Regions from separate parts of the Azoarcus sp. DD4 genome, predicted to be linked through region 1. Evidence: predicted binding sites of a transcription regulator. Region 1 holds the regulator's gene; each other region holds the start of a gene.
What was found. Region 1 encodes sigma-54, which starts transcription at its own class of promoters, with help from an activator protein. Its sites were predicted from a motif close to TGGCACGCTTNCTGCTNA; they were not measured.
Positions count from the first base shown of each region.

Region 2: the regulator sigma-54 is predicted to act here: its motif matches at 5,298-5,315, upstream of CJ010_RS22960 (GTP cyclohydrolase II).
Region 3: the regulator sigma-54 is predicted to act here: its motif matches at 4,679-4,696, upstream of CJ010_RS22840 (TorF family putative porin).
Region 4: the regulator sigma-54 is predicted to act here: its motif matches at 3,677-3,694, upstream of CJ010_RS21540 (PEP-CTERM sorting domain-containing protein).

Region 1 is NZ_CP022958.1:711,191-718,914, reverse strand. It holds gene CJ010_RS03450 (phosphatidylglycerophosphatase A) at 1-102, shown strand, start outside; gene CJ010_RS03445 (CinA family protein) at 105-590, shown strand; gene recA (recombinase RecA) at 789-1,823, shown strand; gene recX (recombination regulator RecX) at 1,841-2,290, shown strand; gene lptB (LPS export ABC transporter ATP-binding protein) at 2,277-2,999, shown strand; gene CJ010_RS03425 (RNA polymerase factor sigma-54) at 3,012-4,469, shown strand; gene hpf (ribosome hibernation-promoting factor, HPF/YfiA family) at 4,483-4,806, shown strand; gene ptsN (PTS IIA-like nitrogen regulatory protein PtsN) at 4,943-5,428, shown strand; gene hprK (HPr(Ser) kinase/phosphatase) at 5,397-6,338, shown strand; gene ilvA (threonine ammonia-lyase, biosynthetic) at 6,466-7,724, shown strand, end outside.
Region 2 is NZ_CP022958.1:4,961,611-4,969,334, reverse strand. It holds gene CJ010_RS22980 (glycerol dehydrogenase) at 1-771, shown strand, start outside; gene CJ010_RS22975 (choice-of-anchor A family protein) at 782-1,864, opposite strand; gene upp (uracil phosphoribosyltransferase) at 2,018-2,650, opposite strand; gene CJ010_RS22965 (URC4/urg3 family protein) at 2,667-3,956, opposite strand; gene CJ010_RS22960 (GTP cyclohydrolase II) at 3,953-5,194, opposite strand; gene CJ010_RS22955 (TIGR00730 family Rossman fold protein) at 5,664-6,560, shown strand; gene CJ010_RS22950 (tetratricopeptide repeat-containing protein) at 6,583-7,724, opposite strand, start outside.
Region 3 is NZ_CP022958.1:4,932,906-4,940,629, reverse strand. It holds gene CJ010_RS22865 (HD-GYP domain-containing protein) at 1-190, opposite strand, end outside; gene thrH (bifunctional phosphoserine phosphatase/homoserine phosphotransferase ThrH) at 346-957, shown strand; gene purU (formyltetrahydrofolate deformylase) at 1,060-1,935, shown strand; gene CJ010_RS22850 (ammonium transporter) at 2,078-3,487, opposite strand; gene glnK (P-II family nitrogen regulator) at 3,503-3,841, opposite strand; gene CJ010_RS22840 (TorF family putative porin) at 3,898-4,638, opposite strand; gene CJ010_RS22835 (accessory factor UbiK family protein) at 4,931-5,182, shown strand; partial or broken gene CJ010_RS22830 (YifB family Mg chelatase-like AAA ATPase) at 5,273-6,617, shown strand; gene CJ010_RS22825 (multidrug effflux MFS transporter) at 6,675-7,724, shown strand, end outside.
Region 4 is NZ_CP022958.1:4,649,143-4,656,866, reverse strand. It holds gene CJ010_RS21555 (carboxypeptidase M32) at 1-1,479, shown strand, start outside; gene leuE (leucine efflux protein LeuE) at 1,482-2,129, opposite strand; gene CJ010_RS21545 (acetyl-CoA hydrolase/transferase family protein) at 2,189-3,484, opposite strand; gene CJ010_RS21540 (PEP-CTERM sorting domain-containing protein) at 3,791-4,654, shown strand; gene CJ010_RS21535 (EAL domain-containing protein) at 4,701-7,247, opposite strand; gene CJ010_RS21530 (fructosamine kinase family protein) at 7,544-7,724, shown strand, end outside.

The DNA of each region.
Region 1 (7,724 bases):
CGCAGCTTCAAGGGCGGCTTCGGCGTGATGCTCGACGACCTTATCGCCGCCGGCTACACGCTGCTGGTACTCGCCCTGCTGGTCAGCTTCTTCGGAGCATGACGATGGACGCCGAACTCGCCACCCTCTCGCGCCGCGTCGGCGACGCACTGAGCGCCCGCGGCTGGCTCCTCGCCACCGCCGAATCCTGCACCGGCGGCTGGATCGCCGAGGTGGTCACCGCCACCGCGGGCAGTTCCGCCTGGTTCGACCGGGGCTTCGTCACCTACTCCAACGCCAGCAAGATCGACATGCTGGGTGTCGCCGGCGCCACCCTCGCCGCGCACGGCGCGGTGAGCATCGAGACCGTACTGGAGATGGCAAGCGGCACCCTGGCACGCAGCCATGCCGACGTCGCCGTGGCGGTGTCGGGCGTTGCCGGCCCGAGCGGCGGCAGTGCCGAGAAACCTGTCGGCATGGTGTGCCTGGCCTGGGCACGACGGGACCAGCCCGCGCAGGCGACGGTCTGCCGCTTCGATGGCGACCGCGAGGCCGTGCGGCGCCAGACGGTGCTGCGGGCGCTCGCCGAGGTGATCGCGCTCGCAACCTAAACCGGCACCGCCAGCGCCCCGCCTGCACGTGGTGTAGAGGCAGTGCCGCCAGCACCCGCGCCACGACCTGATTGCGCCTTGAGTTGCTGTAAATACATTCAGGCAATAGACTGCACGCCAGCGTGACAACCGCCTAGCGGCTGCCACATTCCTGCAAGCTCTGTGCCATAATTCGCCAATCACTTAGGAACACTTCACATGGACGACAACAAGGCCAAGGCCCTTGCCGCGGCGCTCTCGCAGATCGAAAAGCAGTTCGGCAAGGGTTCGATCATGCGCATGGGCGACGGCAATGTCGAAAAGGACATCCAGACCGTTTCCACCGGCTCGCTCGGGCTCGACATCGCGCTCGGCCTCGGCGGCCTGCCGCGCGGCCGCGTGGTCGAGATCTACGGTCCTGAATCCTCCGGCAAGACCACGCTCACGCTGCAGGTCGTCGCCGAAATGCAGAAGCTGGGCGGCACCGCGGCCTTCATCGACGCCGAGCACGCGCTCGACGTCGGCTATGCCGAAAAGCTCGGCGTGAACATCACCGACCTGCTGATCTCGCAGCCTGACACCGGCGAACAGGCGCTCGAAATCGCCGACATGCTGGTGCGCTCGGGCGGTGTCGACGTCGTCGTCATCGACTCGGTCGCCGCGCTCACGCCCAAGGCCGAAATCGAAGGCGAGATGGGCGACCAGCTGCCCGGCCTGCAGGCCCGCCTGATGAGCCAGGCGCTGCGCAAGCTCACCGCCAACATCAAGCGCACCAACACCCTGGTGATCTTCATCAACCAGATCCGCATGAAGATCGGTGTGATGTTCGGCAACCCGGAAACCACCACCGGCGGCAACGCGCTCAAGTTCTACGCCTCGGTGCGCATGGACATCCGCCGCACCGGCACGATCAAGCGCGGCGACGAAGTGGTCGGCTCGGAAACCAAGGTCAAGGTCGTCAAGAACAAGGTGTCGCCGCCGTTCAAGGAAGCGCACTTCGACATCCTCTACGGCGAAGGCGTGTCGCGCGAGGGTGAGATCATCGACCTCGGCGTGGATCACAAGATCGTCGACAAGTCCGGCGCCTGGTACGCCTACAACGGCGACAAGATCGGCCAGGGCAAGGACAACGCTCGCGAATTCCTGCGCGCCAACCCGGCACTGGCGCGCGAGATCGAGAACAAGGTCCGCGTCGCCCTCGGCCTCAAGGAAATGCCGGTCGACGGCATCCTGCCGGCGGCGGCCGAGGCCTGACTTCGGGTCACACGACCATGGGCGAACCCAGCCTGCGCGAACGAGCGATCCGCCATCTGGCGCGGCGGGAGCATTCCCGCAGCGAACTGGCGCGCAAGCTGGCCGCCCACGGCGATGCGGAGGAAGTGGACGAAGTACTCGGTCGGATGAGCGAACTCGGCCTGCTCTCCGACACCCGCTTCGCCGGCGCCTGGGTGCGCGGCAAGGCCGGACGTTTCGGCGCCGCCCGCCTGCGCCGCGAACTCACCCGGCGCGGCGTCGCCGCCGAGACGATAGACGAGGCACTGGCCGCCGAGTGCGGCGATTCCGAACTCGATCGCGCCCGCGCGGTGTGGCAGGCGAAGTTCGGCAGCGCCCCGGGCGATGCACGCAAATGGGCGCGACAGGCCCGCTTCCTGCAAAGCCGGGGCTTCGCTTCCGACCTGATCCGCAAAATACTGAAAGAAAGCCCCGATGAGTCTGCTTAAGGTCACCGGACTTCAAAAGCGCTACAAGGCGCGCACCGTGGTGCACGACGTCGGCTTCGAAGTCGACGCGGGCGAGGTCGTCGGCCTGCTCGGCCCCAACGGCGCCGGCAAGACCACCTGTTTCTACATGATCGTCGGTCTGGTGCGGGCCGATGGCGGCGAGATCCTGCTCGAAGACGCCCGCCTCACCCACCTGCCCATCCACGAACGCGCCCGCCTCGGCCTGTCCTACCTGCCACAGGAAATGAGCGTGTTCCGCAAGCTCACGGTGGCGGAGAACATCCAGGCGGTGCTCGAACTGCGCGGCCTCGACAGCGGCCGCGTGGCAGAGCGCCTGGAAGAACTGCTCGAGGAACTCGGCATCGCCCACCTGCGCAACAGCACCGCGATTTCACTGTCCGGTGGCGAGCGCCGCCGCTGCGAGATCGCGCGCGCGCTCGCCACCGATCCGCGTCTAATCCTGCTCGACGAACCCTTCGCCGGTGTCGACCCCATTGCGGTGCTCGACATCCAGAAGATCATCCGCTTCCTCAAGGAACGCGGCATCGGTGTGCTGATCACCGACCACAACGTGCGCGAAACCCTGGGCATCTGCGACCGCGCCGCCATCATCAGCGAAGGGCGCGTCCTGGCCAGTGGCCAGCCGCGGGAAATCATCGACAACGAGCAAGTCCGCCAGGTATATCTCGGCGAGCACTTCCGTCTCTGACCGCCGCCCACCATGAAGCCCACGCTACAACTCAAGCTCTCCCAGCACCTCACGCTGACGCCGCAGCTGCAGCAGTCCATCAAGCTGCTGCAGCTCTCCACGCTGGAGCTCAACACCGAGATCGAGCGCTTCCTGCTCGAGAACCCGATGCTGGAGCGCGAGGAGCCCGACGGCGGTCACGATTTCCAGGCTTCGATCGCGCCCTCCGGTGCCACCCAGAGCACGTCGACCGGCGATGGCCCCGGCGATGCGGCTCCCGAGCACGAACCACGCTCCGAGAACAGCGACTCCGCCAGCTTCGAGGAAGGCATGGACTGGTCGGGCAGCGGCAGCGGTTCGAGCGGCAACCGCGACGATGACGACGACGTCGACTTCCAGGAATTCCAGGCTGCCGGCATCTCGCTGCGCGACCATCTCGACCAGCAAGTCGCCCTGTCGCCGCTGTCCGACCGTGATCGCTCCCTGGTGCGCTTTCTGATCGAGGCACTGGACGACGACGGCTACCTACACCAGGAGCTCGAAGAACTGCTCGAACTCCTGCCGCCGGAGCTCGACGTCGAACTCGACGACCTGAGCATCGCATTGCGCCACGTGCAGAGCCTGGAGCCCGCCGGCATAGGCGCACGCACCCCGCAGGAATGCCTGGCGCTGCAACTGCAGGCGATGCCGGCCAACCCGGTGCGCAACTTGGCGCTGGAAATCGTCAGCCAGCATCTCGAACTGCTCGCCGAGCGCAATTTCGCCAAGCTCAAGAAGCTCACCGGCTGCGACGACGACGCCCTGCGCGCGGCCCATGCCCTGATCTGCCGCCTGGACCCGCATCCGGGCGCCCAGCACTCGGTGGAAGAAACCCGCTACGTGCTGCCCGACGTGGTGGTCCGCAAGCAGCGCGGCCGCTGGACGGTGCAGCTCAACCCCGAGGCGATGCCGCGCCTGCGCATCAACCAGCTCTACGCCAGCATCCTGCAGCAGAACCGCGGCCAGGGCGGCGGCCTGACCAGCCAGTTGCAGGAGGCGCGCTGGCTGATCAAGAACGTGCAGCAGCGCTTCGACACCATCCTGCGCGTCTCCCAGGCCATCGTTGACCAGCAGCGGCAGTTCTTCGATCATGGGGAGGTGGCGATGCGGCCGCTCACGCTCAGGGAGATCGCGGACCAGCTCGAATTGCACGAATCCACTGTGTCGCGCGTCACCACGCAGAAGTTCATGGCGACCCCGCGCGGCGTGTTCGAACTCAAGTATTTCTTCGGCAGCCATGTCGCCACCGACACCGGTGGCGCGGCCTCTTCCACGGCGATTCGCGCGCTGATTCGCCAGCTGGTCGATGCCGAGGACAGGAAAAAACCCCTGTCCGACGCCAGGATTGCCGAATTATTGGGCCAGCAGGGTATCGTGGTGGCAAGGCGTACCATCGCCAAGTACCGCGAGTCACTCAATATCCCGCCGGTCAGTCTGCGCAAAACGATCTGAAAGAGGAGTCATCATGAATCTCAACATCACCGGGCATCACGTCGAAGTCACGCCGGCCATCCGCGAATACGTGATGACGAAGCTGGACCGCGTCATCGCTCATTTCGACAACGTCACCAGCGTGAACGTGATTCTCTCGGTGGAGAAGCTGAAGCAAAAAGCCGAGGTCACCGTACACGTGCGCGGCAAGGACATCTACGTCGAGAGCGACGATGCCAACCTCTACGCCGCCATCGACAGCATGACCGACAAGCTCGATCGCCAGGTGCAGAAGTACAAGCAGAAGGTGGCCGATCACAACCACGACGCGCTCAAGCACCAAAGCCCCGAAGCGTGATCTTTTCATTACGTCGTCCGATCTAGGGTGTGGGTATAATCCGCGCGTTTTCACGACGCGCCTGCCCGCACCCCCGATCGCCAGACCGCCATCCCGCGGTGCCAGCGTCGCCGGCGCCGCGCAAGCTTTCCAGCGCATGAGCCTGATAGCCCAACTCCTGCCACTCTCCAACGTGGTGGTCGACCTCGATGCCAGCAGCAAGAAGCGGGTTTTCGAGCATGCCGGCCTGCTGTTCGAAAACAATCAGGGCATTGCCCGCAGCACTGTATTCGACAGTCTGTTCTCCCGCGAACGACTCGGCTCCACCGGTCTGGGCCAGGGCATCGCCATTCCGCATGGCCGCATCAAGGGCCTGAAGGAAGCCGCGGGCGCCTTCCTGCGCCTGTCGACGCCGGTGCAGTTCGACGCCCCCGACGGTCGTCCGGTCAACCTGCTGTTCGTCCTGCTGGTACCGGAACAGGCCAACGAGGCCCATCTGCAATTACTCTCGGAACTGGCGCAGATGTTCAGCGAGCGCGCTTTCCGCGAGCAGTTGCTGAACGCCCCCGACGCCGCCTCCATCCACGCGCTGTTCGCCAACTGGGGGCCCGATGCGGCAGACCAGCGTCGCGCGGCTGTATGAGGATCAAGGCCAGCGGCTGCAGCTGACCCACGTCAGCGGACCGCTCGATGCGGTGCTCTCCGTTGCCGAGGAACGCATCTGGCCGGCCGACCTCGTCGGCCACCTCAACCTGATCCACCCCACCCGGCTGCAGATCCTCGGCGCCGCCGAACTCGAATGGGCGCGCCGCCAGTCGCGCGAGAAAGTCGCCCACCACCTCAACGGCATCCTGTCGGCACGGCCACCGGCCATCATCATCGCCGACGGCTGCGAGACGCCGAACATCGTGCACGGCGTGTGCAACGCGCACAACGTCGCGCTGTTCTCCACGCCCCACCCTTCGGCCAGCGTCATCGACCAGCTGCGCCTCTACCTGTCGCGCCAGCTCGCCGAGAAGATCTCGCTGCACGGCGTGTTCATGGACGTGCTCGGGATCGGCGTGTTCATCACCGGCAACTCCGGTGCCGGCAAGTCGGAGCTGGCGCTGGAGCTGATCTCGCGCGGCCACGGCCTGGTGGCCGACGACATCGTCGAATTCTCGCGCATCGCGCCGACGGTGCTCGAAGGCCGCTGCCCCGAGTTGCTGAAGGATTTCATCGAAGTCCGCGGCCTCGGCATCCTCAATATCCGCACCATCTTCGGCGAGACCGCCTGCCGGCGGAAGATGCGCCTGCGGCTGATCTGTCACCTCGAGCGGCGCCAGCCCGGCCAGGACGATCCCAACCGGTTGCCGGTCCAGCAGGAAGTGCAGAACATCCTCGGCGTGCCGACACCGCGCGTCACGCTGCCGGTCGCCGCCGGCCGCAACCTCGCGGTGCTGCTCGAAGCGGCGGTGCGCTCCACCATCCTGCAGCTGCGCGGGGTCGATTCCACCCAGGAATTCATCGATCGCCAGAGCCGGATGCTGCACGGCGACGGCGACACGCCCTGAGCGCCTCGGCCGCCTGACACGAAACGTCCCCGAGGGGTGGCAGCATGCTCGAGACGGCCCGGCGCCCTTGCCGCAGCGCGGCGTCGGCTGCTAACCTCGTCCCCTTTGCCGCCCGACGCCGCCCGCCATGACCCCCGCCGCCCCCGATTACCTGGAACGCATCCTCAACGCCCAAGTCTATGATCTTGCGGTGGAAACGCCACTGGATCTGGCGACCAACCTGTCGGCGCGCTGCGGCAACCGGATCTACCTGAAGCGCGAGGACATGCAGCCGGTGTTCAGCTTCAAGCTGCGCGGCGCCTACAACAAGATGGCCCAACTTTCGCCGCAGGCACTCAAACGCGGCGTGATCTGCGCCTCCGCCGGCAACCACGCCCAGGGTGTCGCGCTGTCGGCTCAAAAGCTGGGCGTGCGAGCAGTGATCGTAATGCCGACCACCACCCCGCAGATCAAGATCGACGCAGTCCGCAATCGCGGCGGCGAGGTGGTGCTGGCGGGCGAATCCTACTCCGATGCATACGCCCATGCGCTGGAGCTCGAGCAGGCGGAGAAACTCACCTTCGTCCATCCCTATGACGATCCGGACGTGATCGCCGGCCAGGGCACGATAGGCATGGAGATCCTCCGCGCCCACCCCAAACCCATCCACGCCATCTTCTGTGCGGTCGGCGGCGGCGGCCTGATCGCCGGCATCGCCGCCTATGTGAAGCGCCTGCGGCCGGAAACCCGCATCATCGGCGTCGAGTCGGACGGCGCCGAGGCGATGACGCAGTCGCTCGCCCGCGGCGAGCGCGTCACCCTCGACCAGGTCGCACTGTTTGCCGACGGCACCGCCGTCAAGCAGGTCGGCTCCGAGACCTTCCGTCTCTGCCAGCAGTATGTCGACGAGATGATCGTGGTCGACAACGATGCCATCTGCGCCGCGATCAAGGACGTCTTCGAGGATACCCGCTCCATCCTCGAGCCGTCCGGCGCACTCGCGATCGCAGGCGCCAAGGAGTACGCCAAGCGCCACCAGCTGCACGACCAGCACCTGGTCGCCGTCGCGTCCGGCGCCAACATGAACTTCGACCGCCTGCGCTTCGTCGCCGAACGCGCCGAACTCGGCGAGCAGCGCGAGGCGGTGCTGGCGGTCACCATCCCGGAACAGCCCGGCTCGTTCCGCAAGTTCATCAACGTGCTGGGCAACCGCGACATCACCGAGTTCAACTATCGCTACGCTGACGCCGAACGCGCCCATATCTTCGTCGGCGTCAGCGTACGCAGCCGCGAGGAAGCAAGCCGCCTGGTCGACATGCTCGGCGAGCACGATCTGCCGGCCATCGACCTCACCGACGACGAACTCGCCAAGTCCCACGTCCGCTACATGGTCGGCGGGCGGGCGCC
Region 2 (7,724 bases), 1.1 Mb from region 1:
GCGCCGACGCTTGCCTCTACCGATGCGCCCTGCAGCGCGCTGTCGGTGATCTACACCCGCGATGGCGCCTTCAAGCGCTACCTGGTGCTGCCGCACAACCCCGATACCGTGCTGGTGGATACCGGCGTCATCGTGCGGGCGCCGGTGCGGCTGCTGGTTGCGGGGATGGGCGACGCCTTTTCGACCTGGTTCGAGGCCGAAGACTGCCGTACCAAGCGCGGCGCCAACATGACTGGCCGCATTGGCCCGATGACCGCCTATGCACTCGCGCGGCTGTGCCACGAGACCCTGCTGGAGTACGGTCCGCTCGCCAAGCTGAGCGCCGAGCAGGGCGTGGTCACGCCGGCGCTGGAGCACGTCGTCGAAGCCAACACGCTGTTGTCGGGCCTCGGCTTCGAGAGCGGCGGGCTGGCCGCAGCGCACGCCATCCACAACGGCCTGACGGCGCTGCCGCAAAGCCACGGCGCCTGGCATGGCGAAAAGGTGGCGATCGGCGTGCAGGGGCTGATGTTCCTGGCCGATAAGAAGCCGGCGATGATAGACACCGTCTATGACTTCTGCCTGGCGGTCGGCCTGCCGGTGACGCTGGCCGAGATCGGCCTCGGCGGCGTGAGCGACGAGGAACTGCTGATTGCGGCGACTGCCGCCTGCGCGCCGGGCGAGACCATCCACAACGAACCGGCGGAAGTGTCGCCGCGGCGGGTACTGGCCGCGCTCAAGGTGGCCGACGCCGAAGGCCGCAGGCGCAAGGCGGCGCGTACCGCCGTCTAGCCCGGCGGGTTCAGGCCCGGGCGCCCAGTCCGTTGCGCGCCGGCTGCACGCGCAGCGGCCGACGGCTCCGGGTTATCCCCGCGAGCAGTAGCAGCGCGCCGAGCGCCAGTGCAAGGCTGCCCGGCTCCGGCACGGTGCGGCTGTCCGGCGGGAGGTCGGCGGCGAGCGGCTGCAGGTGGATCTCGCCGTACTGTGCGAGCGAATTCACCACCACGCTGCCTTCGATGTTGTTGTAGTTGGTCAGGGCCGCGTTGGGGGCGAGCACCGTGCCGCCGAACTGGCTGTGCAGCGTGATGTCGGTGGCGTTGTAGAAATTCCAGATGAGCCTGGAGCCCAGGGATTGCGCGCTGCCGGCGAGGAAGTTGGCAACGATGTCGACCACCAGTTCATCGACGTTGAAGACCACCACGTCCGCATCGCCGATGTCGAAGGAGAACTCGCCGGTCTTGAACCGCGTGGTGTCGATCGTGCTGAGGTCGAACACCGCCAGCCCGTCCGTATTGGCGACGGCGCGGAAGCTTGCCCGGTTGCCATTGACCGAGACCGTGCCGCCGGTGTCGGCCAGACCGGCGAGCTGCTGCGACAGGTTGCGCAGGGTGTCCTCGATGCCGTCGGGCGCGGCCTGCACGGTAGCGCTGCTGCTGAGTCCGCCGTTGAAGTTGCTGCCGGTGCTCGTGCCGCCGACGTAGGCGCTGCCGCCGTTGAAGTTCACATTGCTGGCGTTGCCACCGACATAGGCAGCGCCGCTGTTGATGTTGGCGGTGCTGAGGTTGCCGCCGACGCTGATGCCGCCGCCGTTCACATTCAGGTTGGAGGCGTTGCCGCGCACCACCAGGCCGGCGTAGGCCGAGACGGGCATGTCGTTCGGGTGTTGCACATAGTCGCCGCCCTGCAGGTTGCCGCCGATATAGCTGCGGCCATCCACGTGGGAACTCGATCTCGCGTCTTCGAAGACGACGAGGTTGAACTGCTGCAGCACCTCGCTGGCGATCAGTGGTGCGGCATGAGCGGTGGAGAACACGGCGGCGGCCATCAGGGCGGCGCAGGTGCGGAAGGCCCGGAAAAGTCGGGCGGAACGGGAGCCGACGGGCATCGTGAGTTCGTCTTCTTGTCGGGTGAGGGTTGGACGGCGGGGCAGGTGGGCCGTGTTTGCAACGCACAAATGTTACCGGCGGCGCGCCGCAGCGACCGTGCGGAAATGCACCACGTGTTGCACGGGCGCCGCGGCGGGCGCCCGCGGGCAGGATCAGCGCGTGCCGAACAGACGATCGCCGGCGTCGCCCAGGCCGGGCACGATGTAGCCGTGCTCGTCGAGATGGCTGTCGATCGCCGCGGCCGTCACCGGCACGTCGGGATGGTGGGCGGCGAGCGCCGCCAGCCCTTCCGGCGAGGCCAGCAGGCAGACCAGCTTGAGGCTGGTCACGCCTTCTTCCTTCAGCCGCGACAGCGCCGCGCAGGCGGAATTGCCGGTGGCGAGCATCGGGTCGACGACGATGACGTCGCGCTCCTCGACATCCTCCGGCAGCTTGAAGTAGTACTCCACCGGCTGCAGCGTGTGCGGGTCGCGGTAGAGGCCGATGTGACCGACGCGGGCGCCGGGCAGCAGGTCGATCATGCCGTCCAGCATGCCGTTGCCGGCGCGCAGGATGGACACCAGGCAGAGCTTCTTGCCGGCGATCATCGGCACCTTGCATTCGGCGATCGGCGTGGTGACGCTGACCAGCTCGGTGGCGAGGTCGCGGGTGACCTCGTAGGCCATCATCGAGGCGATCTCGCGCACCAGACGGCGGAAGTTGTCGGTGGTGGTGTCGGCGCTGCGCACGATGGACAGCTTGTGCTGCAGCAGCGGATGGTCGATCACGGTGACGGACGGATGCATGGCGTGCTCCCGGGGGTCAGAAAACCGTGCCGTCGCTGATGATGAGCAGCGGCGGCGGGCCGCCCGGCCGGCGTTCGGCGGCGATGCGCCGGCCGGCCGACCAGCTGCCGCCCTGCAGCACGCAGGGCAGCGGGAAGTCGGCGGCGGACAGGCCCAGTTCGGCGCGCACCGCCTCGGCCAGGCGGTCCAGCCCGATCACCGTGAGTGCGCGCCATTCGACGATGGCCGGCGCGTCCACCGTCCACGGCGTGGTGTGGAAGGCCGGATCGCGGGCGGCGATCACGCCGAAATCGAGCAGTAGGCCGCCGTTGCGGTATTCCGGCAGGCCGGTGAGGGTGTCCACGCCGGTGATGCGGAAACCGGCCTGCTGCAGCGGTTCGAGCAGCGAGTAGGCGAGCCACTGGGTGAGCTTGTGGAATGGCAGCAGGTCGCCGCCCGCATCCACCGCGCTGGCGGCGAGTGCCGGGTGGCGCCAGCAGTCGCCGAGCGATACGCCGTCCAGCGCGATGCGGCCCGGCCATACCGGGCCGAGCGCGCGCAGCAGCAGGGCGAGCAACTCGCCGGCGTCTATCGCACCGTCGCTGCTGCGGGCAGCGAGGTAATCGACGATGTTGCCCAGCCGTGCCGGCCGGCCGAACACGGCGGGCGTCGCCGCGATCACCTCGCCCAGCCGGCGCAGCAGCGCGGCGCGGCCGTCGAGGCCAACCAGCGGGTTGGCCGGGCTGGCCTGGAAGGCGGCGGCGAGGGTGGCGGTGTCCAGCCGCGCCAGCGCGGCGGCGTCGCAGCGCAGCGGCAGCGCCGGGTCGGCCGACAGGGTGCCGGCGGTGAATAGTTCGAAGCTCGCCACCCCCAGTCCTTCGGAGCGCGCCAGCGTGAGGTCGTGGGCGGCGTCGCGGTAGCGCCAGCCGGCGCCGGCGCCGGCATCCAGCAGCACGCTGGGGATCACCAGATCGAAGGCGACGCGGGCACGCTCCAGCGGCGCGCCATCCAGCCCAGCGGCCCCGGCAAGGGCTGTCCAGCGGTCGATGCCGCCGGCTTCGAAGTGGCGCCAGCGGCTGTGGTAGGGCACGGCGAGGTCGGGATAGTCGCGGCGTATGGTGTCGGCGACGTAGGCCGCGGCGGCGGGCAATTGTTCCGGGTGCCAGCTGAACAGCGGCGAGCGGCCGGCCTCGACGTGGCGCATCACCGCTGCGCAGCGCGCCCGCACCGCCTGGGCGTTGAGCAGTGCGGCGGCCGGGTGGTCGTCAGCGACCGGGGTGTGCCAGCCGGCGGCCGCGGCGGGCGGATTGGCAGTGGCGAGCGTCATTCGTGCAGCCCCCGGCCCTTGGCCAGCGCGAGTTCGGCCTCGGCCGGCGGCGCGTCGGCGCTGAAGTAGCCGGCGGCGACCTTGGCGTCGATCTCGACGCGGGCGTCGGCCGGGATCAGCGCGTCGGGGATCGCGACCCGCTCCACGACCTCGATGCCGGCCGCGGTGAGGGCGCCGTGCTTCATGTTGCTCATCGACGCCCAGCGGTCGATGCGGCGTATGCCGAGCCAGTGGAAGACGTCGGGCATCAGCTCCTGGAAGCGCATGTCCTGCACGCCGGCGACGCATTCGGTGCGCTCGAAGTAGGTTTCGGCGCGGTCGCCGCCCTTCTGGCGCTTCCTCGCGTTGTACACCAGGAACTTGGTGACCTCGCCGAGCGCACGGCCTTCCTTGCGGTTGTACACCACCAGGCCGACGCCGCCCTGCTGCGCCATCTCGATGCAGACCTCGATGCCGTGGGCGAGGTAGGGGCGGCAGGTGCAGATGTCGGAGCCGAACACGTCGGAGCCGTTGCATTCGTCGTGCACCCGGCAGGCGACCTTGGTTTCCGGCTGGCCGAGCTTGTCCACGTCGCCGAAGAAGTAGAGCGTCATGCCGCCGATGGGCGGCAGGAAGACCTTGAGGTCGGGCCGCGTCACCAGCTCGGGGAACATCCCGGCAGTCTGCTCGAAGAGCGCCCGGCGCAGGTCGGTTTCCTTGATGCCGAAGCGCTCGGCGATGCCCGGCAGGTACCACACCGGGTCGATCGCCGCCTTGGTCACGCGCACGTCGCCGTTGGCGGCCAGCACCTCGCCGTCGGCCTTCAGCCGGCCGGCGACGATCGCGGCCTGCAGTTCGGGCATGTTGATATGGGCGGTGGTCACCGCGATGCTCGGGCGGATGTCCATGCCGGCGGCGATCAGGTGGGCGAACTCCTCCGCCACCCGGTGGCCCCAGGGATCGAGCGACACGATCTTGCCCGGGTCGGCCCATTGCGGATGGGGGCCGATGCGTGCGGCCGGCGCGGTGTTGGTCAGGTCGGGGCGATGATCGCGGTGCAGTTGCCCGGCGGCCACCGCCAGCGCGCGGTACACCGAATAGGAGCCGGAATGGGTGCCGATGGCGTTGCGCTGCGCCGGCTGGGTGAGGCTGGCGATCAGCGGGCCGCGTTCGCGTGCGGTGGCGGCTCCCCAGTCTATTCCCGGCGCCAGGCCCGGTTTGCGGCGGGCATGGGAGGTAAGCATGATGTGCGATGCCATGGCGAACTCCTCGAACGGATGCAGGACGATCCGCGACGCGTGTTCACAGGCCGATGTTCCGGTGGTGTCCCGCTGCGCCGACCACGATAGCTTCACCCTGTGGCGAGCGAGATCCATGCCACGGTCGCGGCCGGCCTTTGCCGCGTTCTGCGGGTTGCAGCGCACCGGAATGGGGCGCTTGCGCTTGCCGCCCGCCGCGGCGTGTGCGCGCGTGGTGCGCTGAAACATCGCCCGTGCAGCATGCAGTGGGCGCCGCGAAGCCGGGGCGCGGCAAGCGCCGGCCGCGGGCGGGTGTGTGTTGCGTCACGGCGGCGCCATTGTTTTCGGCTCCGCGTGCGGAGCGCGCCGCGTCCCTGTACTGTCCAATCCTGCGTGAGCGCCGCCGATGGCATCGGCCTTGCAGAGAGATGATGCGGGCGGGAGACGTCCGGCCGGGGTCACACTTCAATTTCAGAGAGCGAGCGAAATGATGGATACCAACAAGCTCAAGGTCCGCAATTTTCCTTCCGCGCATGACGAAGCGGTCGCGCCCAAGCCTGCCACGCCCTACGACGGCCCCGGCAGCTCCTTCCGCATGGCCTTTACCGACAACGAGTTCCTGCTGCGCGACGAGCTGCGTCCGGTGCGGCTGCAGCTGGAACTGATGAAACCCGAACTGATCCAGCAGGACCAGGGTGTTGCCTCGACCATCGTCGTGTTCGGCAGCGCCCGCTTCAAACCCAGGGACGTGGCCGAGACCATGCTGGCCGATGCCGCGGCCAGCGGCGACGAGGCGGCGATCGCCCGGGCCGAGCGCACCCTGCGGATGTCGCACTACTACGAGCAGGCACGCCGCTTCGGCGAACTGGTCACGCGCGAATCCGATGCGCTCGGCGAGCCGGTGATCATTTCCACCGGCGGCGGCCCGGGCATCATGGAGGCCGGCAACCGCGGCGCCTACGAGGCCGGCGGGCGCAGCATGGGCATGAACATCTACCTGCCCTTCGAGGAGGCGCCCAATCCCTACATCACGCCCGAGCTGTGCTTCCAGTTTCACTACTTCGCCATCCGCAAGATGCACTTCCTGATGCGGGCGGTGGCGCTGGTGAGTTTCCCCGGCGGTTTCGGCACGCTGGACGAACTCTTCGAGGCGATGACGCTGACGCAGACGCGCAAGATCCGCCGCCGGCCCATCATCCTGTTCGGGCGCGAGTTCTGGGAGCGCCTGATCAACTTCGACGTGCTGGTGGAGGACGGCGTGATCAGTCCGGAAGACCTCGACCTGTTCCAGTACGTGGAAACCGCCGAGGAAGCCTGGGAGGCGATCAAGCTGGCCTACCGCATCGACGATCCCAAACTCACCGCCCGCCAGCTCAAGACGGTGTGAGTACGCCGCCGGCGCCGGCCGTTCAGGGCCGGCGTGCGGCGATGTCGGTCAGCAGGCTGCGCAGCAGGGCGCCTTGCTCCAGCCGGGTGGTCTGCATCCATTCCGCCACGGGCAGCGCGCGCGCCTCGGCGTCGAGCTGGGTCGCCCGGGCTTCGTCACCGAGGCCGACCGCCGCCTCCCACAGGATGGCGAGCTGCCAGTAGCGCGCCGCGGTCGCGCCCTCGTCGCGACATCGCGGCGCATCCATGGCGCCCGCATCGGCGGCGCGGCGCAGCAGTTCCCCGCGGATGCGCCGCGCCTGGACCAGGTCGGCGGTGGCTTCGTCGTGTGCGGCGCCATCGCCCCGGCGCAGCGCTTCGAGCGCCCGCACGTCGAACAGGAAGGCGAGGTTGATGCCGTTGTAGCCGTCCTGGCGCAGGAAGTAGCCGCGCTCGTAGGCGTTGATCGCCTCGTCCAGATCGGCCGGCTGGCGGTGCGCGTCCCACAGCCGCTTGTGAACCGCGCCCCACAGGCCGAGGGTTTCCGGATCGTTGGTGGTGGCCGGACCGAGTTCCAGCAGGATGCTGCGCGCCGCCTGCAATGCGGCTTCGGTCGTCGGTTGGCGCGATTTGTAGGTGGCGAAGGCGAGCTGCTGCAGCACGAAGGGATCGTTGGGGCGCTGCACCCGCACTTGTTCGAGCAGCATGCGCGCGGTGGCGAAGTCGCTCGGCTGGCCCGGCGGCGGATTGATGCAGGCGCGCGCCGCCTCGAGCAGGGCCTTGGCGGTGGGCGGCACGGCTTCCGGCGCGGCGGGAGGCGGAAGCGGCGAGCCCGGCAGCGGTACAGCCGGAGCTGGCGGCGGCGATGGCGGTGAGGCGAAGGGATCGGCCCCGGCTGGCGGCGGTGGGCTGCCGACCGGCTCCCGCGCGTCCGCCATGCGCGGCACCCCCCGCGGGGCGGGTTGCGGCGGCTGCAGTTCGGGCAGGAAGGTGTAGACCGGGCTGTCGGTGGCGTTGCCGGCGAGCAGTGCTTCGATCGCCTGCTGCAGTTCGGTGCGGAAGCGCTTGGCTTCCTTGTAGCCGACCTCTTCACCCAGATGGCGATAGCGGCGGATGGCGATGTGGCTGACGTCGAAGGGATTGCGGAACTGCTCCTCGGCGACGATCAGCGTGGCGCGCGGACGCA
Region 3 (7,724 bases), 1.2 Mb from region 1:
CGGCAAGGTCCAGGCCGCGTTCGGTGTCGATGTAGACCTCGTGCACACCGATGTCGCGCACCCGCGCCACCGTCGCCGTATCCTGCACGGCGAAACGGTTGCGCACGAAGTTGTGTTCTATCCAGCCGCAGTTGAGGTCATGGATGAACATGCCGGGCTGCAGCTGCTCGATGGGGATGAGCTTGATCATGGAAGCGGGCGTTTTTCTGCGAAGTATGGTTGCTGGACGCCGCCTCGCCCAGTTTTGCGCGCGCGCTGTCGAGAACTCCGCCACGGCCGGCCTCAAATCGTGGCCGTGGCTGCTAAAATCCCGCCTTTGCCGTTTTCTCGCTCACAGGAGTGCCCGTGCGTATCGTCTGTCTCGACCTCGAAGGTGTGCTGGTTCCCGAAATCTGGATCGAATTCGCCGAGCGCACCGGCATTCCCGAACTGCGCCGCACCACGCGCGACGAGCCGAACTACGACACGCTGATGAAGTACCGGCTCGACATCCTGGCGGCGAAGAAGCTCGGCCTGCCCGACATCCAGGACGTGATCGCCAGCATGGGTCCGATGGCCGGCGCGCGCGAGTTCCTCGACGACCTGCGCAACACCTACCAGGTGGTCATCCTGTCCGACACCTTCTACGAGTTCGCCAAGCCGCTGATGGTGCAGCTGGGGCTGCCGACCCTGTTCTGCCACAGCCTCGAAGCCAACGACGAAGGCATCCTGGTGAACTACCACCTGCGCATGCCTGACCAGAAGCGCGAGGCGGTCAAGCGCTTCAAGGAACTCAACTTCAAGGTGGTCGCCGCCGGCGATTCCTACAACGACACCGCCATGCTGGGCGAAGCCCACGGCGGCATCCTGTTCCATCCGCCGGAAAACGTGATCCGCGAATTCCCCCAATACCCGGTGGTGCGCGACTACGCCGCGCTGCGCGCCGAGATCGACAAGGCTTTTGCCAAGGTCGAGTGACCTTGGCAAAAGCCCTTCGGCGAGTGTACGGCCCCTGCTCGCTGCACTCGCCGCCCCCCTAGGGGGCTCAGCCTCTCCAACGAACTCCGGCAGTATCCAGCCATGCACCGCGAACGTTTCTACACGCTCTCCGCCTCCTGTCCTGACCGCGTCGGCATCGTCGCGCGCGTGTCGGGTTTCATTGCCGAGCACCGCGGCTGGATCCTCGAGACCTCGCTGCATGCCGAGCCGCCCGCCGAGGGTGAAGCGGTCGGTCGCTATTTCATGCGCATCGAGATCCGCGCCGACTCGCTGCCTTTTCACCTCGCCGAGTTCCGCGAGCGCTTCCGGCCGATCGCCGAAGAGCTGGAAATGGACTGGCAGATCAACGATTCGGCGGTCAAGCGCCGTGTCGTGCTGCTGGTGAGCAAGCAGGAGCATTGCCTGTACGACCTGCTCGCGCGCTGGCAGTCGAAGGAGCTGGACATCGAGATCCCGTGCGTGATCTCCAACCACGACACCTTCCGCGGCTTCGTCGAGTGGCACGGCATCCCCTTCCATCATGTGCCGGTCGGCGCTGACAACAAGGCATCCGCCTACGCCGAAGTGCAGCGCATCTTCGAGGAAGTGCGCGGCGATACCATGGTGCTGGCGCGCTACATGCAGATCCTGTCGCCCGAGCTGTGTGCTGCCTACCCGGGCCAGATCATCAACATCCATCACAGCTTCCTGCCCAGCTTCGTCGGTGCCAGGCCCTACCACCAAGCCTACGCGAAGGGCGTGAAGCTGATCGGCGCGACCTGCCACTACGTCACCGCCGATCTCGACCAGGGGCCGATCATCGAGCAGGACGTGATCCGCATCGACCATTCCGATTCGGTCGAGGACATGGTCCGCTACGGTAAGGACATCGAGAAGACGGTGCTGGCGCGCGGCCTGCGCTACCACCTGGAAGACCGCGTGCTGGTGCACGGTAACAAGACCATCGTGTTCCGCTGAGGCGGTTTCCGTCGCAACACGAACGGGGCGCCGCGGCGCCCCGTTTTCATTGCTGTTGCCCGTCCGTAAACAAAAAAGGGCGCCCCGAAGGGCGCCCGATCTTGCGGGACCGGAGGAGAGGTCGGTCCCGGCTTGGCAAGGCTTAGTGGTGGTACGCGGTTTCGCCGTGGGCGGTGATGTCCAGGCCTTCGCGTTCCTCTTCTTCCGGCACCCGCAGACCGACGAACATGTCGGCGATCTTGTAGGCGATGAAGGCGACGACGGCGGACCAGACGATGGTGATGATCACCGAGTAGGTCTGGATCCACACCTGGCTGGCGATCGAGAAGGTCTCGGCACCGGTGCCGCCGAGCGACGGGGCGGTGAAGACACCGGTCAGGATCGCACCCAGGATGCCGCCGAGGCCATGCACGCCGAACACGTCGAGCGAGTCGTCCGCGCCGAGCATGCGCTTGAGGCCATTGACACCCCACAGGCAGATGAAGCCGGCGAGCAGGCCGATGATGATGGCGCCCATCGGGCCGACGGTACCGCAGGCCGGGGTGATCGCGACCAGACCGGCAACCGCGCCGGAAGCCGCACCCAGCATCGAGGGCTTGCCCTTGAACATCGCTTCGCCCAGCGACCAGGCCAGCACGGCGGCGGCAGTGGCGACCAGGGTGTTGATGAAGGCGAGCGCGGCACCCGCGGTGGCTTCCAGGTTGGAACCGGCGTTGAAGCCGAACCAGCCCACCCACAGCATCGAGGCGCCGACCATGGTCAGCGTCAGCGAATGCGGGGTCATGGATTCGCGACCGAAGCCGATGCGCTTGCCGACCATGTAGGAGCCCACCAGGCCAGCCACGCCGGCGTTGATGTGCACCACGGTACCGCCGGCGAAGTCGAGCGCGCCGTCACCCAGCAGGAAGCCGCCCGGGCCCCACACCATGTGGCAGATCGGCAGGTAGCAGAAGGTGAACCAGATCACCGAGAACAGCAGCACCGCCGAGAACTTGATGCGTTCGGCGAAGGAGCCGACGATCAGCGCGCAGGTGATGCCGGCGAAGGTGGCCTGGAAGGCGATGAAGGCGTACTCGGGCAGCTTCGCGTCGGCGCTGAAGGTGTCTGCGAGGGTGGTGTTGCTGACCCCGGACAGGAACAGCTTGTCGAGCGAGCCGATGAAGGGGCTGGCCTCGGTGAAGGCCAGGCTGTAGCCGTAGAAGGCCCACAGCACGGCGATCAGCGAGAACACCACCATCACCTGCATCAGCACCGACAGCATGTTCTTCGAGCGCACCAGGCCGCCGTAGAACAGTGCCAGGCCGGGCAGGGCCATGAACAGGACGAGCAGGGTGGCGGTCATGATCCAGGCGACGTCGCCCTTGTTGACCGTGGCGACGACTTCCTCGGCCGCGGCGGCCGGGGCTTCGGCAGCGGCCGGAGCGGCTTCAGCAGCCGCCGGCGCTTCCACAGCGGCGGGCGCAGTCGGCGCCGCCGTGTTTTCCTGGGCGATAACGCCGCCCGCAAAGCCGACGGTCAGCGCCGTCAGCAGAATCGCAAATAGTTTTTTCATTTTCTGAATTCTCCCTTACAGCGCGTCGGCCCCGGTTTCGCCGGTGCGGATGCGGATCGCCTGCTCCAGATCGAAAACGAAGATCTTGCCGTCACCGATCTTGCCGGTGGAGGCGGATTTCTCGATGGCCTCGATGGCCTGGTCGAGCAGATCGTCGCGGATGGCCGCTTCGATCTTCACCTTGGGCAGGAAGTCGACGACGTATTCGGCGCCGCGATAGAGCTCGGTGTGGCCCTTCTGGCGACCGAAGCCCTTGACCTCGGTGACGGTGATGCCCTGCACGCCGATCGCGGAAAGGGCTTCCCGCACCTCGTCGAGCTTGAAGGGCTTGATGATGGCTGTGATGAACTTCATGAGGTTCTCCATTTACTCGGCCGGAGCCTGGAGTGCTCCGTTACCGGCGATCGCAATCAGAACGACTTGCTGACGGACAGGATGTAGCGTGCGTCGGCGTCATAGTCGCTCTTGTCTTTCATGTCGGTATCGACGTAGTGCAGGCCGATGGCAACGCCGCTGAGGTTGTAGGTGGCGCCGACCTTCCAGTCGCTGTAGGACTTGGCCGGGCCGGTGATGGCCTGGTGTCCGTAGTGGGCGGACAGGGTCAGGTTGTCGACCACCTCGTAGGCGGCGGTCAGGTCGAAGTACTGGCTGCCTTTGGAATCGTCCGCGCCGAACAGGTTGGTGAAGGCGTGGGAGTACTTGAAGGACAGGAATTTCCAGGAGAAGCCGACATAGCCCTCGAGCGTGTTCGGGTTCTTCAGGCCGATGGTCGAGCGCCAGCCGGAATCGAATTCGCCCGGGTAGACGTACTGGAGCAGGCCCACGTCGATGCCGAAGTCGCCGAAGCTGTGCTTGTAACCGGCGTAGACGTCCAGTTCCAGGCTGTTGCCCGAGTTTTCATCGGTGCCGCGCTCGAGGTCGCTCAGCCAGGAGACGTTCGAGCCCCACACGCCGACATAGAGGCCGCTGTCGTGTGCATAGTCGAAGCCGCCCTGGAGGGCAGGCTTTTCGTCGGTCTGGCTGATGCCGCGGTAGGCATAGTCGGACACGAGGCCGACGTTGGCCACGATCGGGCTGGTCTCCTCCGCGTGGGCGGAACCCACGAACGGCAGCACGGCGACGAGGGCGGTAGCGAGGATGCTCTTGCGCATAGATATCTCCTGGTACGCATGGTGTTTTGGCAGCGCATCCAATGCATGGTCCGTGCCAGCTTCCCGAAAGCCGCACGGTTGCTGGGCGTGCGGGGAGGGCGCGTCACCGTTCCGGGGTTGCCGCGGTGATTTTCCAGGCAGATGAATGGCATGCACCATTTTCAGGCACTAAATTGGTGCATTTTTTTGTCGGGTAAGCACCAAAGGAAGCCACTGCACCAAGCTGGGCGGCTGCGCCCGGCCCGCATGGTAAAATTCCCGCCATTCCCTGCATCCAAAAGCAATTGCGGCCATGACGACTCCACGCTTCCTCGATGAAATCGGGGCGAAACTCTCCGAACTCGCCGCCAACAGTCCGGCGCGCGATATCGAAAAGAACATACGCGCCGTGCTGGGCAGTGCCTTCAGCCGCCTCGACCTGGTGACGCGGGAGGAATTCGAGGTGCAGCGCGAGATCCTCGCCCAGGCCCGACAGCGTCTCGTCGAGCTCGAAGCACGCGTCGCCGCACTCGAAGCCGACCGCGGCAAGCGCGACGAGGCCTGATGCTACGGGCTTCGGCCCGCCAGCTGCAATATCTTTTTGGCATATTCAGGATCTCCGTTACACTCGCCGGCTTTCCGGCCCGGAGATCCCATGTCGCTCGCCTTGGTTCGCGCCCGTGCGCTCGATGGACTGAACGCGCCCGAGGTGACGGTCGAGGTTCATCTGGCCAACGGCCTGCCGGCCTTCAATCTGGTCGGCCTGCCCGATACCGAGGTGCGCGAGGCGCGTGACCGCGTGCGCGCCGCCATCGTCACCTCCCAGTTCGAATTCCCGCAGCGCCGTATCACCGTCAATCTCGCGCCGGCGGATCTGCCCAAGGAGGGCGGCCGCTTCGACCTGCCGATCGCCATCGGCATCCTCGCCGCGTCCGGCCAGATCGATGCCGCCGATCTCGCCGGCTGCGAATTCTGCGGCGAACTCTCGCTCAACGGCGGGCTGCGCGCGGTGCGCGGCGTGCTGGCGGCAGCGCTGGCTGCGGCGCGTGCCGGCCATGCGCTCGTCCTGCCGCGGGCGAATGCCGACGAGGCTGCGCTGGCGCCGGGCGCTGGAGGTGGCGGCCGCGGGTGGGCACTCGCTGCTGATGTTCGGGCCACCCGGCACCGGCAAGTCGATGCTGGCGCAGCGCCTGCCCGGCCTGCTGCCGGCGATGAGTGAAACCGAGGCGCTGGAAAGCGCGGCCATCCACTCGCTGGAGGGTGGCTTCGACGCCAGTCGCTGGGGCCGGCGGCCGTTCCGCGCACCCCACCATTCGGCATCCGCCGCGGCGCTGGTCGGCGGCGGCGCCAATCCGCGTCCCGGTGAAATCTCGATGGCCCACCACGGCGTGCTGTTCCTCGACGAGCTGCCGGAGTTCGAACGCCGCGTGCTGGAGGCGCTGCGCGAACCGCTGGAAACCGGTTCGGTGACGGTGGCGCGCGCCCGGCGGCGGGTGGAGTTTCCTGCCCGTTTCCAGCTCGTTGCCGCGATGAATCCCTGTCCCTGCGGCTACCACGGCCACCCGCACAAGGCCTGCCGCTGCAGTCCGGAGCAGTTGGCGCGCTACCGTGCCCGTCTGTCCGGCCCGCTGCTCGATCGCGTCGACCTCACTGTCGAGGTGCCGGCGCTGCCGCATGCGGATCTGCTCGGCGCTGAGGCGGGCGAATCGAGCGCGGTGGTGCGGGCGCGGGTCGAAGCCGCACGGGCGATCCAGCTGGCGCGGCAGGGCGTTCCCAATGCGCGGCTGGACCCGGCCCGGGTTGCCACGCTGGCGCAGCCGGACGAGGCGGGTGCCCGCCTGCTCGCGCAGGCGATGGACAGGCTGAATCTCTCGGCGCGGGCGTATCATCGGGTGCTCAGAGTGGCGCGCACGCTGGCCGACCTGGCCGGAGCCGAGCGGCCCGGCGTGGTGCACATCGCGGAAGCGATCCAGTACCGTCGCAGCCTGGACGCGGGCTGACGGGTGCGCCAGGGGCGTGCCGCTTTGCCCCGACGAACCCGACCCTCAACAACAACAATGCCTTCGACTTCTCCCTGGCTGGCGATTATCCTCGCCGCCCTGGCCGCGATCGGCCCGTTCGCGATCGACGCCTACCTGCCGGCCTTTCCTGCCATGGCGGCGGCGCTCGGCGCCACCCAGATCGAGGTGCAGCAGACGCTGACCGCCTACATGAGCACCTTTGCCGTCATGGTGCTGTGGCACGGCGCACTGTCCGACCGCTTCGGCCGCCGTGCGGTACTGATCGCGTCGACGGTCATCTTCTCCGTGGCCTCGGTGCTGTGTGCGCTGGCGCAGTCGATCGAGTGGCTGTGGCTGGGGCGTGCGCTGCAGGGCCTGTGCGGCGGTGCCGGCATGGTGGTGGGGCGGGCCGTGGTGCGCGACGTCTATGATGGCGCCCACGCCCAGCGCTTGATGTCGCGGGTCATGACCATCTTCGCGGTGGCGCCGGCACTGGCGCCCATCGTGGGCGGGGGGCTGCTGGCGCTCGCCGGCTGGCGCTCGATCTTCTTCTTCCTGGCGCTGTTCGGCGCGGCGCTGACCTGGATGTGCTGGCGTTACTTGCCCGAAACCTTGCCGCGCGAGGCACGCCAGCCGCTGCATCCGGTCGGACTCGCCCGGGCCTACGGCAAGGTGCTGACGCACCCCGCCTTCCTGTTGATTGCCGGGGCCGGGGCGCTCAACTTCAACGCCTTCTTCATCTACGTGCTGTCGGCGCCGGTGTTCGTGATGACCCACCTCGGGCTGGGTTACGGCGAGTTCGGCTGGCTCTTCATCCCGACGGTGGGCGGCATGATGCTGGGCTCGGTGCTGTCGGGCAGGATGGCGGGGCGCTGGTCGCCGCGCCGCTGCATCGCGGTGGGCTTTGCCATCATGCTGGCCGCCGCGGCTGCCAACGTGCTGTGCGCTGTGCTGCTGCCGGCCGGTTTGCCGTGGTCGGTGGTACCGCTGCCGCTGTTCACCTTCGGCATGGCGTTGGCGATGCCGGCCTTCTCGCTGCTGGCGCTAAACCACTTCCCCGAGCGGCGGGGCATGGTGTCGAGCTGCCAGAGCTTCGTGCAGGTCGGA
Region 4 (7,724 bases), 1.5 Mb from region 1:
TACACCGAACTTACTCGCCACTACCTCCGCCTCTACCGCTACGACCATCTCGCCGCCATCGTCGGCTGGGACCGCAACGCAATGATGCCGCCCAAGGGCAATGAGGCCCGCGCCGCGGCCGAGGCCGAACTGCATGCGCTGATCCACCGCAGCCGCACCGACCCGCGCCTGGCCGAGCTCATCGCCGCCGCCGAAGCGGAGCCATTGGACGAGGTCGAGCGCGCCAACCTGCGCGAGATCCGCCGTAACTGGCAGGACGCCAACGCGCTGCCGGAATCCTTGGTGGAGGCCAAGTCGCTGGCCGGCGCGCGCTGCGAGCACGCCTGGCGCAGCCAGCGCCCGGCCAACGACTGGCCGGGCTTCCTGGAGAACTTCCGCGAGGTGGTGCGCCTGTCGCGCGAGGAGGCGCGGCTGCTTTCCGAGCACACCGGCCTGTCGCGCTACGACGCGCTGATGGACCGCTTCGAGCCCGGCATGCGCGCGGTGGAGATCGAGCGCATCTTCGGCGACGTGCGCGGCTGGCTGCCCGACCTGATCGCGCGGGTGGGCGAAAAGCAGCGCGCCGAGCCGGTGATCGCCCCGGTCGGGCCTTTTCCGGTGGCGGCGCAGCGGGCGCTGAGCCTGGCGGTGATGGGGATGCTCGGTTTCGACTTCGAAGGCGGCCGGCTGGACGAGAGTGCCCATCCCTTTTCCGGCGGCGTGCCGGAGGACGTGCGCCTGACCACCCGCTACCACGAGGACGACTTCACCCGCGCGCTGCTCGGCACCATCCACGAGACCGGCCATGCGCGCTACGAACAGAACCTGCCGCGCGCCTGGTGCGGTCAGCCCCTCGGGCTGGCGCGCTCCTACGGCATCCACGAAAGCCAGAGCCTGTCCTTCGAGATGCAGCTCGCCCGCAGCCGCGGCTTCGTCGGCCTGCTGGCGCCGCTGCTGCGCGAGCACTTCGGCGACCAGCCCGCCTTCGACGCCGACAACCTCTACCGGCTATTCACCCGGGTGCAGCCGGGCTACATCCGCATCGCCGCGGACGAAGTGACGTATCCGGCGCACATCATCCTGCGCTTCGAGATCGAGCGCGCGCTGATCGAAGGCGAGATCGAGCCGGAGGACATCCCCGCGCTATGGAACGAGAAGATGCAGGCGCTGCTCGGACTGGACACCCGCGGCAACCATGCCGACGGCTGCCTGCAGGATGTGCACTGGACCGACGGCGCCTTCGGCTACTTCCCGAGCTACACCCTGGGCGCGATGTACGCCGCGCAGTGGTTCGCCGCTCTGCGCCGGGCTCGGCCCGAGCTGGATGCGTACATCGCGCAGGGCGATTTCGCTCCGGTGTTCGGCTGGCTGAACGACAACATCTGGTCGCAGGCCAGCCGCTGGGAGACGCCGGAACTGGTGCGGCGCGCCAGCGGCGAGGCGCTCAACCCGGCGTATTTCCGCGCCCACCTCGAGGCGCGCTATCTGGGCGAAGGCTAGCCTCAGCCCAGGGTCGCGTTGGCGAGCTTGGCACCGAAGCCGATGAAGAGCCCGCCGACGCTGCCGGAGGCCGCTGCGGCCAGCCGCTGCCGGCGGCGGAACAGCGCGGCCAGACGGACGCCGCCGAAGATCAGCGCCGACAGGTAGGCGGCGCTGCAGACCTGCACGATCACGCCGAGGATCAGGAAGGTGAGCGCGGGCCAGGCGTAGCCGGGGTCGACGAACTGCACGAAGAAAGACACGAAGAACAGGATGGCCTTCGGGTTCAGCAGGCTGATCAGCAGCGCGGTGCGGAAGGGGCGGGCGGCGTCCACCGGGCGTGGCGCGGCTTCTGCGGCGGCCGGTCGGCGCCAGCCGGCGACCGCCGCGCGCAGCAGGCCGACGCCCAGCCACGCCAGATAGGCCGCACCAGCGTATTTCACCGCCATGAACAGCGCCGGCGTGGTGTGCAGCAGCGAGGCCATGCCGGTGGCCGACAGCAGCATCAGCACGGTGTCGCCGACGAAGATGCCGCAGGCGCCGCGATAGCCGGCGGCGATGCCGTGGCGCGAGGCCACCGACATCACGTAGAGTGAATTCGGCCCCGGCAGCAGCACGATGACGATGGTGCCGAGGATGAAGGTCAGCGGATCGGTGATGCCGTAGAACATGGTTGCGCCCGCAGTGGTCTGGCCAGCAAGAGCGTGAGTCTACTGCGGGCGCGGCGCGCTTACATCAGCTTGATGCGGCGGGCCTGCTCGCGCAGCTCGGCGCGGAAGTCCGGGTGGGCGATCGCGATCAGCGCCTCGGCGCGCTGCTTGGCGCTCTTGCCGCGCAGCTGGGCCACGCCGTACTCGGTGACGACGTAGTTGATGTCGTTCTTGCCGGTGGTGACGTGGGTGCCGGGGGTGAGCGTGGGCACGATGCGCGAGATGGTGTCGTCCTTGGCGGTGGAGGGCAGCACGATGAAGGCCTTGCCGCCCTTGGAGCGGTTGGCCGCGCGCACGAAGTCCACCTGACCGCCGGTGCCGGAATAGGGCGCCGAACCCAGGCTTTCCGAGCCGCACTGGCCGAGCAGGTCGATCTGCAGCGTGGCGTTGATCGCGCACAGGTTGTCGTTGCGGGCGGCGATGTAGGGGTCGTTGGTGAAATCGACCGGGTGCATCTCCAGTGCCGGATTGCGGTGCAGGTGGCGGTAGAGCTTGCGCGAGCCGAGCGCGAAGGTCGCCACCATCTTGCCGGGCATGAAGTTCTTGCGGCGGTTGTTCACCGCGCCGGATTCGATCAGCGACAGGATGCCGTCGCCGATCATCTCGGTGTGGATGCCGAGGTCGTGCTTGTGCTGCAGCTGCATCACCACCGCGTCGGGAATGCCGCCGTAGCCGATCTGCAGCGTGGCGCCGTCGTCGATGAGGTCGGCAACGTACTTGCCGATGGCCTCCTGCACCGGGCCGATCTTGGGCAGACCGACCTCGAACAGCTCTTCCTCGCTCTCCACCAGGCCGGACACCTGCGAGATGTGCACATGGCAGTCGCCGTAGGCGAAGGGCACGTTCGGATTCACCTCGAGCAGGATCACCCGCGCCTTCTTCACCGCCGCCATGGTGTAGTCCGGCGCCAGCGATAGCGCGAAGTAGCCGTGCTCGTCCATCGGCGAGGCCATCGACACCACCACGTCGGCGGGGGTGAGGCCGCGGTCGATCAGCATCGGCAGCTCGGAGAAGTAGTTGGGCACGAAATCCACCCAGCCTTCCTGGCCGCCGGCGCGCGAGGCGCCGCCGAAGAAGTAGGCGGTGTGGCGGACGTTGGCGCGCGTCGCCGGGTCGTAATAGGCGTATTTGCGCAGCGGCAGGATCTGGCTGACGACGATGTCCTTGAGCGTACTGCGGCGCTCGGACAGCGCGTGCAGCAGCGTTGGCGGTTCGCCCACGCCGGTGGGCACCACCACGGTGTCGCCGTCGCGGATCAGGCCGGCCGCGTCGGCTGCGTTCATGCGTTTCTGGGCGTACTGGTCTTGCGGATTCATCCTCTTCCTCTCCGTGCTTATAGATGTTCTGTATTGACGGATAAGGATTATACGTAGCTTCCATACCAGTGCGTATGGAGTCAGATCAAAGTCATGGTTTGTTGTCGGAATTCTTTACATGCTGCGTCGCCGCAGTGGCACTTGTTCGATCAATTTCTCTTATCCATTTGCTTACAAAGAGAAAATATTTTCAGGCATGCCGTTTGCTTTCGTTCGCCCTCGGAATTTGTTGTTGCTATGAAAAAAGTAATAAGCAGATCGTTAAATTTATCGCGAAGAACTTTTTCACACTTCGCAAGGAAAAACATGAACCTGAAGAAGACCATGCTTGCGGCATCGACGGCCGCGATGATCCTCGGTGCGGCGCTCCCTGGCACTGCGAGCGCGGCGGCGTGCAGCGTGTCCGACGTGCAGGTGACCAGCGTCGGTCAGTTCAGCAGCACCAGCGCCGATGCCACCATGACCACGTACAACATCGCGCCGATGGACGCGGCGGCATGCGCCGGTGGTTACGACGGTAACGACATGCCCAAGCCGTCGATCAATCTGGGTTATGCCGGCGATGGCCTGCTCAACGGCGCCTTGCAGACGCGTACCGGCGAGGATCTCTTCCCCGGCGGCGCCTTCATCACCGACGAGTACCCGACCAGCGACCTGCGCGGCGACGGCACGGCGGACGATCCGGGCTGGGTCATGCTCGGCCGTATCGACCTCAACCGGGACGGCACCGGCACCTTCGTGCCGGAAGCGGTGGGCGGTGATACCAGCATCGTGCTGGCCAGCTTCTTCACCGTGACCAGCAACGGCGACGGCACCGGCACCTGGGCCTTCACGCCGGATGCGGCGGTCGCGTCGCGCACCGAAGCCCTGTTCGGGAAGAACTACTTCGACCAGTTCGCACTGGTCTTCAAGCAGGCCAGGGAGTTCGCGGCCTACGACTTCACCGCCGCGCAGTTCGGTGTTGCGCACCCGTCGGTCGACGTGCCGATCTTCCACTTCGGCGGCACTTTCGACATCTCCAAGACGCTGGGCCGCGGCCTGTCCCACGTCAGCCTGTGGGCGCGCGACCCCGCCAGCCTCAACACCGTGCCCGAACCCGGTGTCCTCGGGCTGCTCGGCCTGGCCGCGCTCGGCCTGGCCGGCGTTCGTCGCCGCTTCGCGTCGCGCTGAGCCGCGGCAGGCGGACAGCCCGGCGCCCGCCGCGGCTGTCCGGCCATCAGAGCGCGTGCAGTTGCAGCCAGCGTTCGAGCTCGGCTGCGGGGAGCGGCGGCGAGAACAGGTAGCCCTGGGCCACGTGGTAGCCCTGGTCCTTCAGTAGCTGGCGCTGCAGGCCGTCTTCCACCCCTTCGGCGACCACCGTGAGGCGCAGGCTTTCGCCGATGCGGATGACGGCGCTGGTCAGCGCGCGGGTGGCCTCATCGCTTTCCAGATCGCGCACGAAGCTCTTGTCCAGTTTCAGCTCGCTCACCGGCAGGCGGCGCAGGTAGCCAAGGCTGGAATAGCCGGTGCCGAAATCGTCCATGGCCAGGCGTACGCCCTGGGCGTGCACTTCGCCTATCGTCTTCATGGTGCTGGGGTTGGTGTCCATCAGTACGCTCTCGGTGATTTCCACCGTGAGGTCGGACGGGGCGAGCGCGTTGGCCGCCAGCGTGGCGGCGATCGTCTGCGGCAGCTCCAGATTGTGGAAGTTGGTGGGCGACAGGTTCACCGATACCGATGGCACGGCCAACCCGCGGCGGCGCCAGTCGGCAAGCTGGCGGCAGGCTTCGCGCAGGGCCCAGTTGCTGAGTTCGCCTATCAGCCCGCATTCCTCGGCCAGCGGAATGAAGCGGATCGGCGGGATGTTGCCGATCTGCGGATGCGTCCACCGCGCCAGCGCTTCCACGCCGTAGAGACGGCCGTCCTTGAGGTCGACCTGCGGCTGATAGTGCAGGTGCAGCTGCTCCTTGAGCAAGGCTTCGCGCAGCGCGGCCTCGAGGGCGAGGCGCTCCTGCGCGAGCACGTTCATCTCGTTGCTGAAGAAGCTGAAACGCCCGCGGCCGCTGCTCTTCGCCTGGTACATGGCGAGGTCGGCGCGGTGCAGCAGGGTGTCCATGTCGCGGCCGTTCTCGGGGAACAGGGCGATGCCCACGCTGGCCGAGGGCGTCAGCGAGATCTCGCCCAGGCGGCAGGGTGCCGACAGTGCCGTCTGCAACTGCTCGACCATGTCGGTGGCGCGCGTGGCGTCGCACTGGGTGAGGACGACCACGAATTCGTCGCCGGACAGGCGGCCGACGATGTCGGATTCGCGCACCTCGGCCTGCAGCCGGGCGGTGACCGTGCGCAGCAGTTCGTCACCGGCGGGATGGCCAAGGGAATCGTTCACCTGCTTGAAACGGTCGAGGTCGATGAAGAGGACGGCCAGGCCTTCGTGCGCATGGTTGGCGCGGGCGATCGCCTGGTCGGCCTGGACCTGGAGCAGGCTGCGGTTGGGCAGGCCGGTGAGTCCGTCGTAGAAGGCCAGCTGGCGGATGCGCGCCCGCGCCGCTTCGCGTTCGAGCGCGAGGGCACACAGATGCACGCTCACCTCCACCAGCTGCCTGTGCAGCGCGGTGGGGCCGCGGTGGTCGCGGTAGTAGAAGGCGAAGGTGCCGACCACGCGGCCGTCGCTGCCCTTGATCGGGCTGGACCAGCAGGCGACCAGCCCCAGCGGCAGCACCAGCTGCTTGTAATCCGCCCACAACGGATCGGTGGCGATGTCGGTTACCAGCACCGGCTCGCCACGAAAGGCGGCCGTGCCGCAGGAGCCGGCAACCGGTCCGATGGCGGCGCCGTCGAGCGCGCGCGAGTAGCTTTCCGGCAGGCGGGGCGCGGCCAGCGGGTGCAGCCGGCCGTCTTCATCGACCTGGAGTATGGTGGCGATCACTTCCGGCGCGATGCGCTCGACCTCACGGCAGATCAGCGTCATCACGTCGAAGAGGGGTTCTTCCCGCACCATCGCGGCGAGCACCTTGTGCTGCAGCACCTCGTGCATCTTGGTGTGGGTGATGTCGGTCAGCACCGTCACCGTATTGGTCAGCTTGCCGCCAGCGTCGATGACGGGGGTGATCAGCATCGAGCACCACTGCGGCCGGTTGTCCTTGTCGCAGACCAGTTCGTCGGAGCGGAAGCTGCGCCCGGCGGCGAGCTGGGCGTCGATGTCGTCGAAATGATTGCGCGGGCAGTGGGGCGAGGCGAACAGCAGTTCGCGGGGGGTGTGGCCGACCGCCTCGGCGGCGCTCCAGCCGAACTGGCGGGTAAAGCCGCTGTTCGCATGCACGATGCGTGCGGCCGCGTCGGTGATGATGACTGCGCTGTCGGCCTCGTTGAGGCCGAGCGACAGCAGGCGCTGCGCCTCGCGCCACTGACGTTGCTCGGTGACGTCCCGCACAAAAAAGGTATGGAGCGATTGCGCTGGCAGGGCCAGCCGCAGAACCGACAGCGCGCCCCACGCTGTCGTGCCGTCGGGGCGCACTATCGGCATCTCCAGCGGTTTGCCCGTCAGCGCGTCCAGGGCCGCCGCCATGTCGGCTGCCGGCACGCCGCCGTGAGGGGCGAGCAGGTCGTCGGGCAGCAGCTGCGCGACCGGCTGGCCGATGACGCTCTCGCGGGCCCGGCCCCACAGGCGTTCCGCGGCGGCATTGAAGTGCGATACCCGATGGCTGCCATCCACCATCACGACCGCGTCCGTCGTCTGTTCGAGGGTGTGGGCCAGTATCAGCGCTGCGTCCTGGGTATGGGTCATGGGTCGGCCGTCCTGCTGGGGATAAAGGCCCGGTCCGCCCGTTTCGGCGATACCCGAACCGCATGGCGGCTATGGTGCGCCGGAACGTCGGCGGCGTCACCTGCCAGGATCGGTCCGTGGGCGAGAGCCGCCGGCAGGGCTACGGCGTTGCCGCCGCCTGTTCCGGGTCTTGCCCGGGCGCTGTGCGAAGGGGGATGATGCGGCCGATTCCGACCGGCTGCTCGCGGTCGACACCCATCAATCGAACCACGGCGGAACGCCATGCACACACGAACCGGAGTCCTGCGGTGGAACAGATGCCAAGCTTGAGTGCCGGGCTCGGGCACGCTCTCGCGGCCACCAGCGGCATCGATTTCTCCGGCGCCGAGCTGCGGGCCATCGGTGGCGGCTGCATCCATCGCGCTTTCGAGGTTCTCGCCGGCGGTCGGCCCTACTTTCTCAAGCTGAATGCAGCGGCGGCGCTGCCGATGTTCGAGG